Regions from separate parts of the Parabacteroides sp. HGS0025 genome, predicted to be linked through region 4. Evidence: riboswitches for the same ligand, from Rfam matches in the RefSeq annotation. Region 4 holds a riboswitch; each other region holds the start of a gene.
The links. Region 4 has a riboswitch for cobalamin ahead of HMPREF1212_RS23780 (porin family protein). Riboswitches for the same ligand answer to the same signal wherever they lie in the genome.

Region 1: linked by a shared signal. The riboswitch ahead of HMPREF1212_RS20425 (TonB-dependent receptor) and the one ahead of HMPREF1212_RS23780 (porin family protein) in region 4 are both predicted to bind cobalamin.
Region 2: linked by a shared signal. The riboswitch ahead of HMPREF1212_RS00655 (TonB-dependent receptor plug domain-containing protein) and the one ahead of HMPREF1212_RS23780 (porin family protein) in region 4 are both predicted to bind cobalamin.
Region 3: linked by a shared signal. The riboswitch ahead of HMPREF1212_RS02550 (TonB-dependent receptor) and the one ahead of HMPREF1212_RS23780 (porin family protein) in region 4 are both predicted to bind cobalamin.

What each region holds. Positions count from the first base shown of each region.
Region 1 covers NZ_KQ033903.1:834,574-838,860, reverse strand. Annotated here, with positions in the region: gene HMPREF1212_RS20425 (TonB-dependent receptor) at 1-1,549, opposite strand, end outside; cobalamin riboswitch at 1,600-1,802, opposite strand; gene HMPREF1212_RS20415 (glycoside hydrolase family 97 protein) at 1,965-3,914, opposite strand; gene HMPREF1212_RS20410 (RagB/SusD family nutrient uptake outer membrane protein) at 4,018-4,287, opposite strand, start outside.
Region 2 covers NZ_KQ033902.1:185,736-190,022, reverse strand. Annotated here, with positions in the region: gene HMPREF1212_RS00655 (TonB-dependent receptor plug domain-containing protein) at 1-1,819, opposite strand, end outside; cobalamin riboswitch at 1,853-2,049, opposite strand; gene HMPREF1212_RS00645 (threonine/serine exporter family protein) at 2,214-3,548, shown strand; gene atpD (F0F1 ATP synthase subunit beta) at 3,914-4,287, shown strand, end outside.
Region 3 covers NZ_KQ033902.1:724,621-728,907, forward strand. Annotated here, with positions in the region: gene HMPREF1212_RS02545 (O-acetylhomoserine aminocarboxypropyltransferase/cysteine synthase family protein) at 1-859, opposite strand, end outside; cobalamin riboswitch at 978-1,181, shown strand; gene HMPREF1212_RS02550 (TonB-dependent receptor) at 1,312-3,669, shown strand; gene HMPREF1212_RS02555 (hypothetical protein) at 3,682-4,287, shown strand, end outside.
Region 4 covers NZ_KQ033904.1:198,380-202,666, forward strand. Annotated here, with positions in the region: gene priA (replication restart helicase PriA) at 1-1,556, opposite strand, end outside; gene HMPREF1212_RS23780 (porin family protein) at 1,627-2,196, opposite strand; cobalamin riboswitch at 2,464-2,664, opposite strand; gene murQ (N-acetylmuramic acid 6-phosphate etherase) at 2,705-3,526, opposite strand; gene HMPREF1212_RS23795 (BadF/BadG/BcrA/BcrD ATPase family protein) at 3,545-4,287, opposite strand, start outside.

The DNA of each region.
Region 1 (4,287 bases), on a different contig from region 4:
CATACAGCTGGGAGAGTGTCGGTGCGCGGTAGCCTGTTGCGTAAGAGGCACGGAAATTGAAGTGGTCGATCTTATACATCAGGGCGACATTCGGTGTCGCGTAGTTCTTGAAATTCTCATTATAAAGGTAGCGTACACCGACTACGGCCTGCAAGTCCCTTAAGATGGTGATTTCATCCTGTGCGAATAGGGCGAATGTGTACATGTTCTTGAAACTGATATTGTCCGACTCGCTGCTGAAGTTCTCGTTGATATATTCGATACCGGTAGAAACCTTGTTCCAGCTGTTCGGTTTGAAGATCCCTTTAACGGTGGCATTATAATATCTTGTCTTCTTACGGGTTTCTTTGTCTCCACGTTCGAAATCACCGCTTTTCAGGAAATAGTCGTATTTGGATGTATAGTTGTCGGCGAAGAAGTCGGCATCTATATAGGCTGATTTATTGATCATGTATTTGGCTCCGGCACCGTATGTATAGGTGTCGTGGAGCATGTTGTAAGTATAAGCTTGCGTCTCTTCGTAGATCGGTTTGCCGTCTTCATCCTTCTTTTTACCTTTTTTAAAATAAGTAGCCGTTTCCGGACGGCGTGTGTTGTAATTGTAGTAATTACCACGTACATAGAAGGAGAGGCGGTCGGTTGCGTTATAGGCAAAACGCTGGCTGATATTGTCGGATATGAAGCCTGTCGACATCGGGCGGCCGGTCTTGTATCCGTTCTCGTCGGTGTCGTTCACCTGCCAGTTGTCGGCTTCCCGGCGCTGGTAAGAGGTGTAGGAAGAGAATTTGCCGGAGTTGATATCTGCGTTGATGTTTTCGCTGAACCGTCCCTTGCTGGTATAATGAGTGTAGTTGGATACGTTGACCGTATTCTTGGCATCGTCGGTAATGATGTTGATAACACCGCCGATCGCGTCGCTACCATAAAGAGCGGAAGCGGCTCCGCTTAGGATTTCGATGCGTTTCACATTCCCGATGTTGATACGGGTATAGCGATCGTCGCCAGTCAGTCGTTTACCGTTTTCGAGCAGTAGCATATAATCTTCGTTCATCCCGTTCAGGCTCAGGGTCGTTCCCATGCCGTTCGTCATGGTCGTGACGTTGGGAGTGAGCTTGACCAAGGCGTCTTCGAGGCTGGTCACGTTGGCATTACCGAGGTCTTTGGCGGTAATGACCTGGATAGGAACGGGCGAGTTGCTCATGCGGCGGTGTGTTCCTGTTCCGGTTATTACTACCTGTCCGAGGTTGATATAGCTTTCGGTCATTTTAATCAGGATATCTTTTTCACCGGTATTGGCAGTATATTTCTGGGGAAGGAAGCTGACATGTGTGACGCTTAGCAGATGTTCGCCTTCCGGCAGGTTGTTGATGGTGAATTCTCCTTTCCCGTTGGTCGTGCACCCGGCCAGGCTGTGGTCTATACGGATATTGGCTCCTACCACCGGATCGTTTGTTTCGGCATTGACAACTTTACCGCTCAATGATATCTGAGCGAACATAGATACTACCATACAGCATAATAATGCCGTAAGTGAAACTTTCTTTTTCATCGAAGTTCTTCTAAGAATTAATAAAGGCTTTCCTGACCCCGGGAAAACTTGATTATTTATGTCTGACCGGCAGGTTTCCTGGCTTCACCCTGAAAAGCGCCTTCCCGTTTCCTGCAAACGAAAACAGTGGCATGAAGAGATGCTTTTCTTCGGAATGGGTGTTACAGTAGCGGGCACTGCTCCGGCATTTAACCGGATTCCCTTTTATACAGGTACGGAATGTAGCTGTATCACCAAATCGGGCGCAAAAGTAATCCTTTATTTTGTTTCTTTGATTGATTTATAAAGAAAGATTTGAAATTTCCGAAAACAGATGAGCCCAACACCAAAACTATATCTATCCGATGGATGCAGGCCTGGCATTGAGCTCATTCGTTAAGGTTGTGTTAATTAGAGTCGTATGAGGTGAAATGATTTATTTTTGAGAACTACCTACCAGTATAATACCTCCGTCAGGTATAATTTCAAGTAGGCACTCACCGTTTGTTTTAACATTAGACTCTGATATACGCGGCGAACGGTTTTTATTGTCGTCGTACTTTGTCACTTTTTGTCCGGCCAGCATGGGGAGTGTTACTTTCAGTTTCAATGTTTCTTTGCCTGCGTTGATGCCGACTACGTACCATGTCTCGGCATGACGTCGTGCCAGTACGCAGTATTTACCGGGATAACCGTCGATGAAGCAGATCTCGTCCCAGGTGGTCGGAACTTGCTTCATGAAATCGATAACGAATGCAGGAACATCTGTCAGGTTGTTAGGTGCGATGGCAAAGTTTTGTACCGGGTTCTGATAAAGTACGGCGGTGGCCAGTTGGAATATGTCTGTTGTGATACGAATTGTTCCGCCATCGTTGTTTCGGTTGTATCGCTTGTTCAGTAAAGTTCCTCCGAATTCCATGCAGCCGACCGTATTACGGATAAACGGATGCAAACAGGCGTTGAATGCTTCGTTGTCATTGAAATGTTGGTTGAAGATAAGGTTTTCGGAAGCCAGCACTGCTTCACTGCCGACATAGTTCGGATACATGCGTTCCCAACCTCTGGGTAGTGTACAACCGTGGAATATAATCATCAGGCCGTATTCGTTGGCATCTACCAGAATATCTTCATATAATTTCATGGTTTCCTGTTTGTCGCCACCGAAGAAATCGACTTTTAGTCCTTTCACGCCTTGTTCTTTCAGCCATTTCATCTCTTTATTGCGGGCAACGGAAGTGGACATCCGTTGTTTTGGGCCTTGCGGAGCATCGCTCCAGTAACCGTTGGAGTTATACCATAGGAATACATCTACATTTTTAGATTTGGCATATTTAATCAGTTCCGCCATACGTTCGTAACCTATCTTTGTATCCCACCAGTTGTCGATCAGTACATATTCGTATCCCAGAGTAGAAGCCAGGTCGATGTATTTAATCTGATCGTCATAGTTTATGCTTTCGTCCTGCCACATTACCCAACTCCAGGTGGAACGACCGAATTTATAATCCTGCGAAGGTTCGTACAATGGTTTTACGACATCGAACGGAATGGTTGTTTCCACAATCGGCTTCAGGTTATCGCCTATTGTGATAGTCCGCCACGGGGTAGCTCCGGGTAAAGCCAGTCCGGGGGTAGCTGTTCCGTTGCCGTTGTTCTCTTCCTGCGAAGGATAGGCAACTCTGTAAAGCCCGTCTTTACTCCCTTCGCTTAAATGCGAACCGCAGTACAAGCTGCTTACACCTGATTCGGAAACAAGAGCCCAGTTGTCTCCTACATGAAACAGGCAAGGAAAGGTATATCCGGCACCGTACTGGGAATGCATTCCTACCGGTTCGTCGAATGTATATTCTTCTTCGTAACTGGGTTTGGTACGTTCCCAACCGATCATCGGAGCTGACTGTGAAGACAGAAAAGTAGTTGTATGGGAAGGAAAGTCGAAGCCTGTGGCTTCTTTTTCAATTACCATACATGCTGTATGCCCATATTGAGGAAACTCGTACCGGAAGGCGATATCATTGTTGCTTACCTGAAAAATAATATCCATCTTCTTCCGGCCGGTGTTTTCGAAGGTACAGGACAGACGGTTCGCTTTATAGTGAACCTGCGAGGTTTTACAACGGTTTAATGTATATTCTTCATTTACACTTCCGGTTTCGTGTCCGTACAATGTCATTCCCCGACTGAAATCGCCGATGTTTGTAACAACGCCCAGCGGAGAGTTTTCAAGAATGACTTTCCCTTTATAGGTAACAGAATAGACAGGGGATCCTTTCTCTACCGCTACAGTGACTGTCAGGTTCTTGTCTGGTCCGGAAACGGCCATATCCTGTGCAAAAAGCGGAGATGTGGCCAGCAAAACGGCCAGGCTAATAAGAAATTTCTTCATATTGTTCTAAATTGTAGTTTGAATAAAAACGTTCGTTATTCAATAGGAAAGGGCATGCTTTGCCTTTTGAGCGGCATGCCTTTCCGTATATTTATGGGTAAGATCAATATTCCGGGTTCTGAACCAGGTTCGGATTCTTGTCGATCTCTGACTTCATGATCGGTAACCAGTACATTTTGTCCTGGAAAACACGGTTGCCGCCTACGTCGCTTCTCAAAGGACTTACCTCATAAGTCTTATGCCCGTCGGGATATTTTTTGATAGTGATGGCATGAACGGTACGGCCGAGGTACTTCGGTCCTTCTTTCCAGCGGCGTACATCGAAGTAACGGTGTTCTTCGAATACCAGCTCGATACGGCGTTCATGCTTGAT
Region 2 (4,287 bases), on a different contig from region 4:
CATCAATATTCTGCGGCAAGGCATAACGATCGCCTACCAATGTCACAGAATAACCGGCATTCACCCACGGATTTTGCAAAGATAAAGCAACCATACCCGAATGTTTGGGAGTATATGGTATTTGATGACGGTAGGTCTTTGCCGTCTCACTCGTTATATCTATTGCTTTCTGAAAAGTGTAATTAGCCTGCACCTGTGCTTCCATTTTCTCAAACAAAGGGATTTCCGCCAGAAAGTTCACATCCGTTCCCCCGATAGACACCTCTCCCATATTCATCATCTTCCAGACAAACATGGTAGGAATGGCTACAATCTTATCCTTTACTCGGTTATAATACCCATCGGCCGAAAGACTAAGAAAACTGAATACGGAAAAATCACCGCTCCAGGTCAGCCCCGCATTATATTGGGTCGCTTTCTCCGGCTTCAGACTTGTATTCCCCATCCGCTGATAATAAAGGTCATTGAATGTCGGGACACGGAAAATATCTTTATAGGAAACACGAACACGCAGATTCTCTTCCGGCAGAATACGCCAGGAAGCACTGACAGCCGGGGATAAACGTTTCCGGTCGGCCGGCTGGTCACCGGTCTCTACCCGTTCAGTCATATAAGTACCCAGTAAACTGGCGGTAACGGTTAGCCGGTTGTCCCGGTATTGCCCCGCCAAATAGGTCAACGATGAGTAGCGGGTTGGAAACGGACATTTCGGTAATGTATTATCCAACGTATTAACGAAGAAATCTTCGATGAGGGAGAAGGAAAAACGATCCGACAAAGTATACAAACCGGATACGGAAGTATAATATTCACGTTGGGTATAATTGTCGATCTGTACACCGTTCTCATATTTATTATTTACATCCTTATACCGGTTCCACGCATAATTAAACTTAGCCTGCGCCTGCAATGCGAATTTTTCACTTAACTGATTCTTATAATAGGCCTGCACAAAAGCATTCTTATCCCACAAACGCTCACCTGCATAATCGTTGTATAAAACAACAGAGCCGGGTAGTCCGCGTTCGGAGTCAAAATAATATCCTTTCACCGAGAAGGTTCCGCCACGTCCTAAATCTCCCCAGAGGTTCAGTTCCGTACGCCACGATTCGATATCACTGTTATGTCGTTTCAACTTTTCCGTTTGTGATACGTTTGTTAATGTAAAAGGATAATTACCATCGGCTCGCAGGTAGTCGCCATCCAAGGAAGCCGCCCATTTCTTTCCCAACTTTTGTTCATACCGGATATAAGGATTGACCATACCGAAAGAACCGGTCTTTACCTGCGCTTTCAGATGAAACGGTTTTACCAGGAAGTCAGGACGTAGCGATTTCACACTCAACGCCCCCGCCGAAGCATACATCCGGGCTGTCTGGAAAATATCATCCGTCTGTCCGATCGACAACGAAACCATTTCGACGTTATCGAGCGAGAAGCGGCTGATATCCACCTGTCCGCTCTGGGCATCCGTGATCGTTATGCCGTCATAGCTGACAGCCGTATGCTGCGCACCCAGACTTCGCACCGAGACAGTCTTCAATCCCCCTATCCCACCGTAATCTTTCACGGTAGCACCGGAGAAGCGTTTTACCGCTTCCGAAAGATCCTGTATGCCGAGCCGTTCGATACCGGTACGATCCATCACTTGAAGAGGAGTAGCCTCGCGGGTAGTGGAAGGACGCGCCTTCTCGACCACCTCGACACCCTTCAGTTGGTGATAAGTCGTCGTATCGATCTGTTGGGCAATCGCAAACACTGACGCATGCAACCATATGCCAAACAGGCATAACATTCTTATTATGTATAAATTACGCATATATCTTTTGGTCTACCAACACCTTACCCGAGGTATTGCATACAAAACAATGGCAGGTTTTCTGACTTGTTCTCCCATGATCGGCCGCCTTCCCGAAGTCATAAAGACTCAGTGGCAACAAGATTTGCCGGGGTTACAGAACTTACAGCTACGGGTACAGTTCCGGACTTGCACCGGATTCCCTTTTACTAGCGACCAGCGAAAGCCAAACCGCTACACCATAATTCGATGGCAAAAGTACGAAATATATCGGAATAGTCGTTATACTAATGTCATTTTGATATCGGAAAAAATCAGTACCTTCGCGCCCAAATTGATTCAAGACCTACTATTCACTCATACTCGTTCCCTTGTGGGTTTAGGTTATTAGATACATTTAGAATTAAACAAAAAGATGACAGACAAAGAAGTATTGTTACTACGACGCAAATTGGATCTTTTGCTCCGTACAGGCAAATTATTGATGGAGAGTGCTGCCGATACGAACCGTATTGAACGAAACATGAAGAGGGTAGCGGCCTTTATGGGTATCCCGGAAGAAAAATTACACATCGATATCCGGTGGACGATGATCATGGTAAATGTGAGTGATGAGAAAAACTCATTCTCCAAATTCCAGAAATGCGAGAAACATGGTATTAATATGACCATGATCTCACAGATCAGTGATCTGTCGTGGCATGCCATCGAGCAGGATTATTCGCTGGACAGATATGAGGAAGAACTGGAAAAGATAGCCTGCAAACCGCGTAACTATATACCTTATCTAGTAGCTATCGGAGCAGGGTTTGCCTGTGGAGGATTCTGTAAGTTGTTCGGATGCGACTGGATCGCCTTTTTGTTTGCTTCTATTAGTGCGTTTATAGGCTTCAGGGTTCGTGCCCGTTGCATAGAGGCCGGCCTGAATGTGTATATGGCTATAGCACTCGCCGCTTTTGTTTCCACATGCCTGGCGTATGTTTCATCCTTTTCGGGGTTATCCGTTACACCATATCATCCGCTATTGGCCTGTGCCCTGTTCATCGTGCCGGGTGTACCGCTGATCAATTTCGTGGATGATATGATCGACAATCATTTGCTAGTCGGGATCACCCGTGCCGCCAATACGGCAATGATGGTCGGAGCCATGACTTTCGGTATCACATTTGCCATGCGTGTTCTTGTGATGAATGACATCGCGATCGACCATAAGTTCAGTGAACTGAGTATGGTTCCCCATGAATCCTATCTTACATATGCAATCGCAGCCGCTATTGCCGCCATGGGGTTCTCTATGATCTTCAATATCCAGCGCCGCCTGTTATGGGTGGTGGCCGTAGGAGGTATCATAGCGGTATGTACACGTAACTTCGTCAACTTCGAACTGGGTTACGGGCCTGTTATCGGTTCGTTCATGGGAAGTTTCGTAGTCAGTCTCCTTGCGGTAAAGGCAGTCCATTGGTTTCATGTACCTAACCACGTACTGACGATACCTTCCGTTATCCCGATGATTCCGGGGGTACTGATGTACCGGTCGTTACTGGCGTTTATTAATATGCACGGAGTGATTGGCGAAGTCACCAACGCTTTTGCCAACGGTATCAATTCGGCACTGATTATTCTTTGCATCTCGCTGGGAGTAGCCGTACCTAATATCTTTGCCCGCCAGTACATCGCCAAAGACCGCAAAAGGTATCTGCAGGAGGAATTGGAAAAACGCCGTCAGCGTGGTAAATTCCTGGAATGGTAAAAACAAATTGTAATAATACATAGTAAGAGGCTGTCTCATTATAACATATGGGGCAGCCTCTTACACTTTTTATACGAAACCTTCTGAAAAAGCCGAATTTTAACAAAGAAAAACAGAATAAGAATTTTCATCCTACTTTTGACTGAGACCAAAAATAATCACTTCCGGAATAAGATTTTAGCCAATTCGTCTCTGAATTGTTCCATATCAAAAAGTTATTGGTTCATTTAGGTACACATTCAAAAATAGTTTAAAGTTTAACTAAATGCAAAAAAGCCCAAAAAGTAATATCTTCGGAATTCCGGCAGGTTGTTTTCGTAATATTGCAACCTTGAAAACAGATTGTAAAGGTTAAAAAGAATTGTATGGGAGAAACAAAAGGTTACGTTTCGCAGGTTATCGGCCCGGTTGTGGACATTCACTTCGATAATGAAAAAGAAGTAAAAATAGTGCTGCCCCGCATCCATGACGCTATGGAGATAGCCCGTCCCAATGGGAAAGCGTTGATTGTCGAAGTACAACAACATATTGGGGAAAATACAGTCCGTACAGTCGCGATGGATACGACAGACGGATTGCAACGGGGAATGGAAGCCGTTTCATGCGGCTCACCTATTACTATGCCGGTCGGCGACCAGGTAAAAGGACGTTTGATGAATGTTACCGGCGATTCGATCGACGGAATGGATGAACTGGATCGGAAAGGCGCTCTCCCCATCCACCGCGAACCGCCGAAGTT
Region 3 (4,287 bases), on a different contig from region 4:
CCAGGTTCAGCAGGAACGCATTTTGCGGAGACTGGATAGAACCCAGGTCACGCATCAACTGGCTGGTAGCCTTGGTGATATACGCCATTTTACCGAAAGTCTTTGTGTAAGTCAGGCCATGATAAGATTCGTCCGGTTGGCAAAGACCCGGGTATTTGTCGGCATGTGCTTCCCAATCGAAGTTGCCGCTGTCGACGATACAACCACCGACAGCAGTAGCATGTCCGTCCATATATTTTGTAGTAGAATGCGTTACGATATCGGCACCCCATTCAAACGGGCGGCAGTTGATCGGAGTGGCAAACGTGTTGTCGACAACCAGAGGAACGCCGTGCGTATGGGCGATACGGGCAAATTTTTCAATATCCAGCACCATTACGCCCGGATTGGAAATCGTTTCGCCAAACAATAACTTTGTATTCGGACGGAAAGCCTTGCCGATCTCTTCTTCGCTGGCATCCTGATCGATGAAAGTACATTCGATACCCAGTTTCTTCAATGTAACGGACAGTAAGTTATAAGTACCTCCGTAGATACCGGTTGCACTTACAATATGGTCGCCAGCTTCACAGATATTGAAACAAGCGAAGAAGTTTGCAGCCTGTCCCGAAGAAGTCAACATCGCTGCAACACCACCTTCCAACGCGGCGATCTTGGATGCTACGGCATCATTTGTCGGGTTTTGCAGGCGGGTATAGAAGTAACCGCTTTCTTCCAGGTCGAACAATTTAGCCATCTGTTCGCTGGTTTCATACTTGAATGTAGTACTCTGATAGATAGGGAGTACGCGCGGTTCTCCCTTTTTCGGCTGCCAGCCACCTTGCACACAGAGGGTTGCCGGCTTGAATGAATTGCTCATATTTTTTAGGTTTGTTATGTAATTATATTCTGCTGACAAAAGTAAAGAATAGTTTGTTCCATTTATACAAATATTCGATCAATTATAAAAAATCCACTATTGTTTCAAAATAATCTGTACCTTTGTGACCGATTTTGGTGTCGCAATTCCATATCTACGGAAAAGTGATGAAAAGGGAATCAGGTGCGAATCCTGAACAGACCCGCTGCTGTAAGCTCCGCCAAAGTCTTTGGGTACAACTCAATCCACTGTTCGCAATGAATGGGAAGGACGCCCAAAGATGGAGTAAGTCAGAAGACCTGCCAGAATGATTAGTTTAAAGCTTTCGAGGAATAAGGCTGATAAACATGTAAGTAAGGACTTTACCTTTTTATCCAGGTAGTTCTGTCTATCCATGTGCGTTATTATCTTTCATCGGAAGCATCAGTAAAACAATTAATGAATTTGATGGAATGAGAGGTTTCATGCACGTGCTTTTATTATTGATTTGTTTGTTTCCTGTGTCCCTGGCTGCACAGAATAAGGTTATTTTGTCAGGTGAAGTGAAGGAAAAAGACGGTACACCGCTTCCGTTGGTCACTGTGGCTATCGAAAATACGACAGCCGGTACTTATACCAACGACCAGGGACGTTATTCACTGGCGGTAACTCCCGGTAAACAGACGCTTATCGTAACTCTGCTGGGATATAATACAATAAAGACCACAATCGATATCCGTAAAAACAGGACGATGGATTTTGTTATGGAAGAAAATTCCGTAACCCTTAACTCCGTAGAAGTATATGGTAAAACCAAAACCCAACAAGTCAAAGAAGGAGCTTTTGCCGTAAATGCGTTGGATATTAAACCGCAGGTCAATTCTTTGAAAAATATCAACGAAATGGTCAACCGGACGACCGGTATCAAGATCCGGGAAGAAGGCGGGGTAGGTTCCGATTTCGACCTGTCTATCAACGGAATGTCCGGTAACTCTGTCCGTTACTTCATCGACGGGATGCCGTTGGATGCAAAGGGGAGTGGTGTTTCGCTAGCGAACTTGCCGGTCAATATCATTGACCGGATTGAAATTTATAAAGGCGTTGTCCCTGCCAACTTGGGAGCTGATGCGCTGGGGGGCGCTATCAATATTATCACCAACCAGGATAAGAAAAACTATCTGGATGTTTCGTATGGTATCGGTTCTTTCCATACGCATAAAGTAGACCTGAATGCACAATTCGTCGAACCAAAGACCTCTTTGATCATCAAGCCGACAATCGGGGTCAATTACTCGAAGAATGATTATATGATGAAAGGGGTTGAAGTATGGGATGAAGCCAACCGTAAGTATATTTCAGCCAATCGCCGACGCTTCCATGACGACTATTTCTCCTTACTGGGACAACTGGAAGTCGGCTTCGTCAATAAGTCATGGGCCGATGCTTTCTTTATCTCCGGCTCTTATACCAAAGTGGATAAAGAATTGCAGACCGGCTCGATCCAGAGTAAGGTGTACGGTATGGCGGAACGGCAGGTCGATGCCTGGAACCTCTCTGCCCGTTACCTCAAACATAACTTTCTGGTAAATAACCTCAAGCTGAATGCATCCCTTTCCCATACCTGGGATCATTCGCTGACGGTCGATACCGCCTTCCGTAAATATGACTGGGATGGCGATTATATAGAAAGTTCACGAAATGAAATAACCGGCCGCGACCGTTCGCTCCGTCATTATAAGCGTCCGTTGACCATTGTCCGTACAAACCTGGATTACCAGCTGAACAGGAACCATTCTTTTAACCTGAATTATCTGTTGAGCCGTACAGGAAATGACCGGTATGATGAGATCGATACCGAGTTCGAACCATCGAATGATGTGTTGGCCAAACATATCCTGGGCTTGTCTTACAACCAGTCATTCTTCAACGGAAAGATGGATAATACCTTTTTCGTAAAAGACTATATCAACCATCTGAATATTCAACAGCAAGACCTGTACTGGATCACCGGTTCCCGCGAAGCTTCTTCCTCGACTAAGAACAATGTTGGTTACGGTGTCGGTACCCGTTATTCTTTTTGGGAAGAGTTGGCGTTGAAAGCTTCATTTGAACATAGTGTCCGTCTGCCGTTAGCCAGGGAGTTACTCGGTAACGGGACAACTATTTATCCGAATGTGAAGTTGAATCCGGAAAGTAGTAATAATGTCAATCTGGGAACTTATGGAAGCGTACGCTTGGCTCCCGGACATCTCTTGTATTATGAAGCCAATGCATTTTACCGGGATGTGAACGATTATATCCATGCGGTAGTCTCAGAGTCGGAAGGTATGATGCAGTATGAAAATGTTTCCAGTGTAGACATAAAGGGTGTTGAAGGTGAAGTGCGTTATAACTGGAAAGATTACCTGCAGGCAATTGTCAATTGCAGCTATCAGGATGCCCGCGATAAACAAAAGTACAGGGCAGACGGAAAACCGTCTATCTCTTATGATAATAAAGTGCCGAACCGCCCTTGGCTGTTCAGTAACGCCGAGCTGAATTTTATCCTTCGCGACCTGTTCCAAAAGAATAGTAAGATCCGTGTAGGATATAACTATCAGTATGTCCATTGGTTCTTCCTGACCTGGGAAGGTTACGGCGTATTAGAAAGTAAATCGAAAATTCCGACACAACATCTGCATAGCGCAGTTCTTTCGTATTCATGGAATAAAGAGCGGTATAATATATCATTGGAATGTAATAACCTCTTTGATAATACCCTCTACGATAATTATATGCTTCAGAAGCCGGGACGTTCGTTCTTCTGTAAATTCAGATTATTCATTAATTAAATTATATATGAGATGAAAAAGTTTCAATTATTTGCCTGCGCATTTACTGCAACATTATTTAGTTTATCTTTTAATGCTTGTTCGAGTGATGATCCGGAGATCGAACCCGAAAAGCCTGGAGTTCCTGAAGTACCTGAAACACCTGAAACACCTGAAACTCCGGAAGATCCCGAAGAACCGGAAGCTTCTACCACCCACTTTGACCTTTGGGTAACGGTAGGTGCCACAGGTGGTATGGGATCTACCGATGCTATTTTGGTAAAGAGCGTGGACTCATTGAAGGAACAGCCTACTATCGACTTTAAGAATGACGGAGTGGATGTTACAGCAACTATAAAGGAAGAAACGATCTACAAAGGGAAATACTATTATCAGGTTCCGGTTTCTGCAGACCGTTTTTCAAAATACCAGATTGTAGGCAATAAGCTGATAACTGTTTTTGAACAGAGGTTTGTTAAGAACACATTCAAAGATCGTCGTTACACACATGCCTGGATAGATGATAAGACTTTGGTGATCATGGCTGCCAACGGTTCGGCTGATAAGGTGATCTGGACAAAATTGAATGCTGAAGACATGAGGATACTGGATGAAGGCGAATTGAGTCTGGAAGTTCCG
Region 4 (4,287 bases):
CGGCGGTTCTGAAAGAGAATAGCCTGTTCGCCACGAGCCAGCGCCGCATTCACCTTCTCCACCAACAAAGGGGAGAACAGTGTATCCTTCATGATCTTCTTCCGTTTCAGCTCTTTGATATCCACCGGGATAATCTCCGGCATCAGGCAATCGCCAAAACGGGTAGTCAGCTCCACTAGCCCGTATTTATCGGATGTTGCATTAAAATAAGAATCGATAGAAGGAGTGGCAGAACCGAGCAACGTCTTGGCACCGTGCATACCGGCCAGCACTATCGCAGCATTCCGGGCATGATACCGGGGAGCCGGATCTTGTTGCTTATACGTATTCTCATGTTCCTCGTCTACAACAATCAAACCCAGATCCTTAAACGGCAGAAAAAGGGAAGAGCGTACTCCGAGCACCAGCATCGGGCCATTCCCATGCAGCAGCTTATTCCACACCTCCACCCGTTCGTTATCCGAAAACTTGGAATGATATACCAGCAGTTTATCCCCGAAAAGCTTTGCCAACCGTTCGGTTATTTGTGTCGTGATGGCTATTTCGGGCAACATATACAATACCTGCCGCCCCAGCTTCAGCACCTCATCGATCACCCGGACATATATTTCCGTCTTACCGCTCGAAGTAACCCCATGAAGGAGACAAACCTCTTTGGTAGTAAAGACATCATGTATCTCATTGTAAGCCTTTTCCTGTGCAGGACTTAACGGACTGAGCGGTTGCAGGCGGCAAACCGGAACCTGCAAACGTCCCACTTCCTTCTCGTAACTTTCCAGTACTCCCCGCTTCAGCAATCCGTCCAGTATGGTGGACGAACAGCCGCTGCGTTCCAGCAATTCTTTCTTTGAGACTTCCTGTACCAATGCCGGATTCAAGGCATGGCTCAAGTCCAGAAAACAAACGAGTAAAAGCTCCTGCTTCTTTGCCCGCTTAAAATCGGCAAATGCCTCCTGCAAACGTTCTTCCGTGGCATACTCCTCCGATAAACGGATGAAGGTCTGCATCTTCGGTACAAATCCCCGTTTCATTTCCTCACTCACCATCACTGCGCCGCGTGCCATCAGGGAAGCAACCACCGGAACGACATTGCGCAGGCCGGTCTTTTTTTCCAGTTCCGACACCGTTAGCTTCAAGACACCTTTAAAGGCATCCAGGACAGCCTGTTCGTTCGGCCTCAACGGGCCATCCGCTTCGTAGTCGGCATTATAGGTAACGGCTGTTTCACTTTCCAGTTTCAGGCCGGAAGGCAGGGCGGCTTTATAGACATCGCCCAGCTTACACATGTAGTAAGAGGAAATCCATTTCCAGAAACGAAGCTGCGGCCTGCGAAGCACAGGGGTTGCATCCAGCAGGGCATAAATTTCTTTCGTTTCAAAATCCGTATCGGGCTTACGCTCGTGCACATCCATTACGATAGCCGTATAATAGCGTTTCTTGCCGAAATGAACTATTACCCGGCAACCGGGAATAACGGCTGTTTCCAGATCGGAAGGAATGCTATAGGTATAGCTATTCTCCAACGGCAGGGGTAGTATGACATCTGCATATTTCATTTACGAGGTCAAAAGTAACAAAAAAGGCCGGACTGTTAAAGCCCGGCCCTGCATATCTTTCCATCTGTTATCAGAACAAGACAGCGGCTGTGATAGACCATCCGCGGTTCTTTCCTTTCAAATCGATTTTCTTTGCGCTGTAGTTATCCGTCAGTCCCAGGCCATAGTTGATACCTACCTGCAGGTGCTTGACAAGCTCCACGCCCGCCCCGAAATTCAGACCGGCACTAAAACTCTTAGCTTCCAACTGGTCGCCTACTACATCCCATATCTTATCCCCGCCTACACGGAAACCTACATACGGCCCCGCAGCCACATACGCCTTAATGATCGGCAAGCCGAATTTCCATTTCAGGTTGACCGGCACATCGATATAATCGGTTTTAAACTCGTCCGACCCTTTCTGCGAATAAAGGACGGCAGCATCCACACCTAAACCAGCCATCGGCACCATTGCTTCAATCATCGGCCCGATCTGGAAACCGGTCACATTATCTGACTTCAGATTCTTTGGCAGATTCGTAAAATGGATAGAAGAAATATTCACCCCGCCTTTAAGCCCAAAACGAATTTGGGACTGTGCAGGAATAGCCATTAACATCATCAATGCAAATAAAACAAACCCAACAATCTTCTTCATATTCTTATTCTTTATTAAATTCAGCTACAAATAAACAGACTTTTCCCATAATAAACAAATAATCCCTGCAAACTGTTCACCCGTTAAAAAGGAAAGCATGCACCGGTTACGGAGCTCATCCCGCCAGCCGATCCATGCCTCTTTTCCTAATTATTATGGCAAAATAATTAAAAACAGATAGTTAAAAGGACAGCTATACGGAAAGTTGAAGCAAGAATAGTGAAGGCTACAAATGCCTTATCTTCTCTTCCGGCCTTTCCTCGAAGCCGTCGAAATAATATGCCTTGCAGGTCTTCTGACTTACTTCCGGATCAAGCGCCTTCCCATTCTCCTTACAGAACAGTGGCAAAAGTATTGCCTGATACGTTATGAAGCTTACAGCAGCGGGACTGTTTGGGATTTTCACCCAATTCCCTTTTAATCCTTTCCTGCGAAAACAGGATCGGAACAATGCATGATGCAAATATAGAGATATTTTTAGTACAAACAGTATCCGTACCAATAAATTTTATTTATTATGGGCACGGTATTCATCTATGGCAGCCTTTACAGAACCGTACATCAGGAGCAATCGTTGCGACTGGCCGTAACTGAGTCCCAGTTCTTCCGCCACCATACGGGTTCCCCGGTCGACCAGCTTCTGGTTGGTAAGTTGCATATTCACCATCCGGTTGCCTTTGACACGTCCCAGCTTGATCATAACGGAAGTCGATATCATGTTCAGGATCATCTTCTGCCCTGTACCGGATTTCATACGCGAACTCCCGGTTACGAACTCAGGCCCGACAATCATTTCGATGGCTACGTCGGCTTCGGCAGCCATAGGCGAATCGGGATTGCTGGATATCGAAGCGGTCAGAATCCCCTGTTCGCGTGCCTTACGTAAAGCACCGATCACATAAGGGGTCGTACCCGAGGCCGCGATACCGATCACTGTATCTTTCGTGGTGACCTGATGCTCCTGCAATTCTTCCCAACCGCGGTTAACATCATCTTCCGCATTCTCCACCGGATTGCGAAGTGCCGTATCGCCACCGGCAATCAGGCCGATCACTAAGGTGGAAGGCATACCGAAAGTAGGCGGTATTTCGGAAGCATCGAGCACTCCCAGACGGCCGCTGGTTCCGGCTCCCAAGTAAAAGATACGCCCGCCCTGTTTCATCCGGGGAACGATCTGGTTTACCAGCTTTTCAATCTGAGGGATTGTTTTTTGCACAGCCAGTGCCACCTTCCGGTCTTCTGTATTTATATCTTCCAGTAATTCGCGTACCGACTTATTTTCCAGATTATCGTATAAGGACTCTTTTTCCGTTATCTTGTCAAAGGACATATTGTATATTCGTATTATTCAGTTAGTTTCAGATATACCACTATGATACCTGATCAACCCTTCCATCGGGCTTTGAATGATCGTTCCGAGCCGGATACCCAGGTCGAAAGCAATCTCTTTCAATACCGTCTGATAGTGCCAGGCAACAGAACCGGCCAGATGAACCGGCAGATCAAAATAATCGTATTGCTTCACATTCCGGGTAAAGAATGCCAGGAAACTGCGGGTCACCAACTCCCAGACAGCAGGCTCATCCAGATGTTCCAGAATAAAAGGAGAGAAACCGGCCAGGAAACGGTTAGGGAAAGGTTGACGGTACACCCTGTCCATAATCGATGCCGGAGTCAATTCATACTGCGAAAGGAACAGTTCTTTCAAAGCCGGTGGCAACTGGTCTTTCAGGACATCGCCAATCAGCAATTTTCCCAATACGGCACCACTCCCCTCATCCCCCAGGATAAAGCCCAAAGGGGAAACATTCTTCACTATTTCCTTTCCGTCATACTGGCAGGAGTTAGACCCCGTTCCCAGAATGCAAGCGATCCCGGGACGGTCGCCACACAAAGCACGGGCGGCAGCCAGTAAGTCGCTCCCCACTTCCACCGGAACAGGCAGATGCCGACTGACGGCACGCCTGATGATTTCGTTCTTTTCCGGAAAAGCACAACCGGCTCCATAAAAATGGACGGAAGAAGGTTCTACTCCTTTCAGCCCCGGCAGCAAACCGGTTTCTATTTCTTCCAGTATCTCTTCTTCCGTCT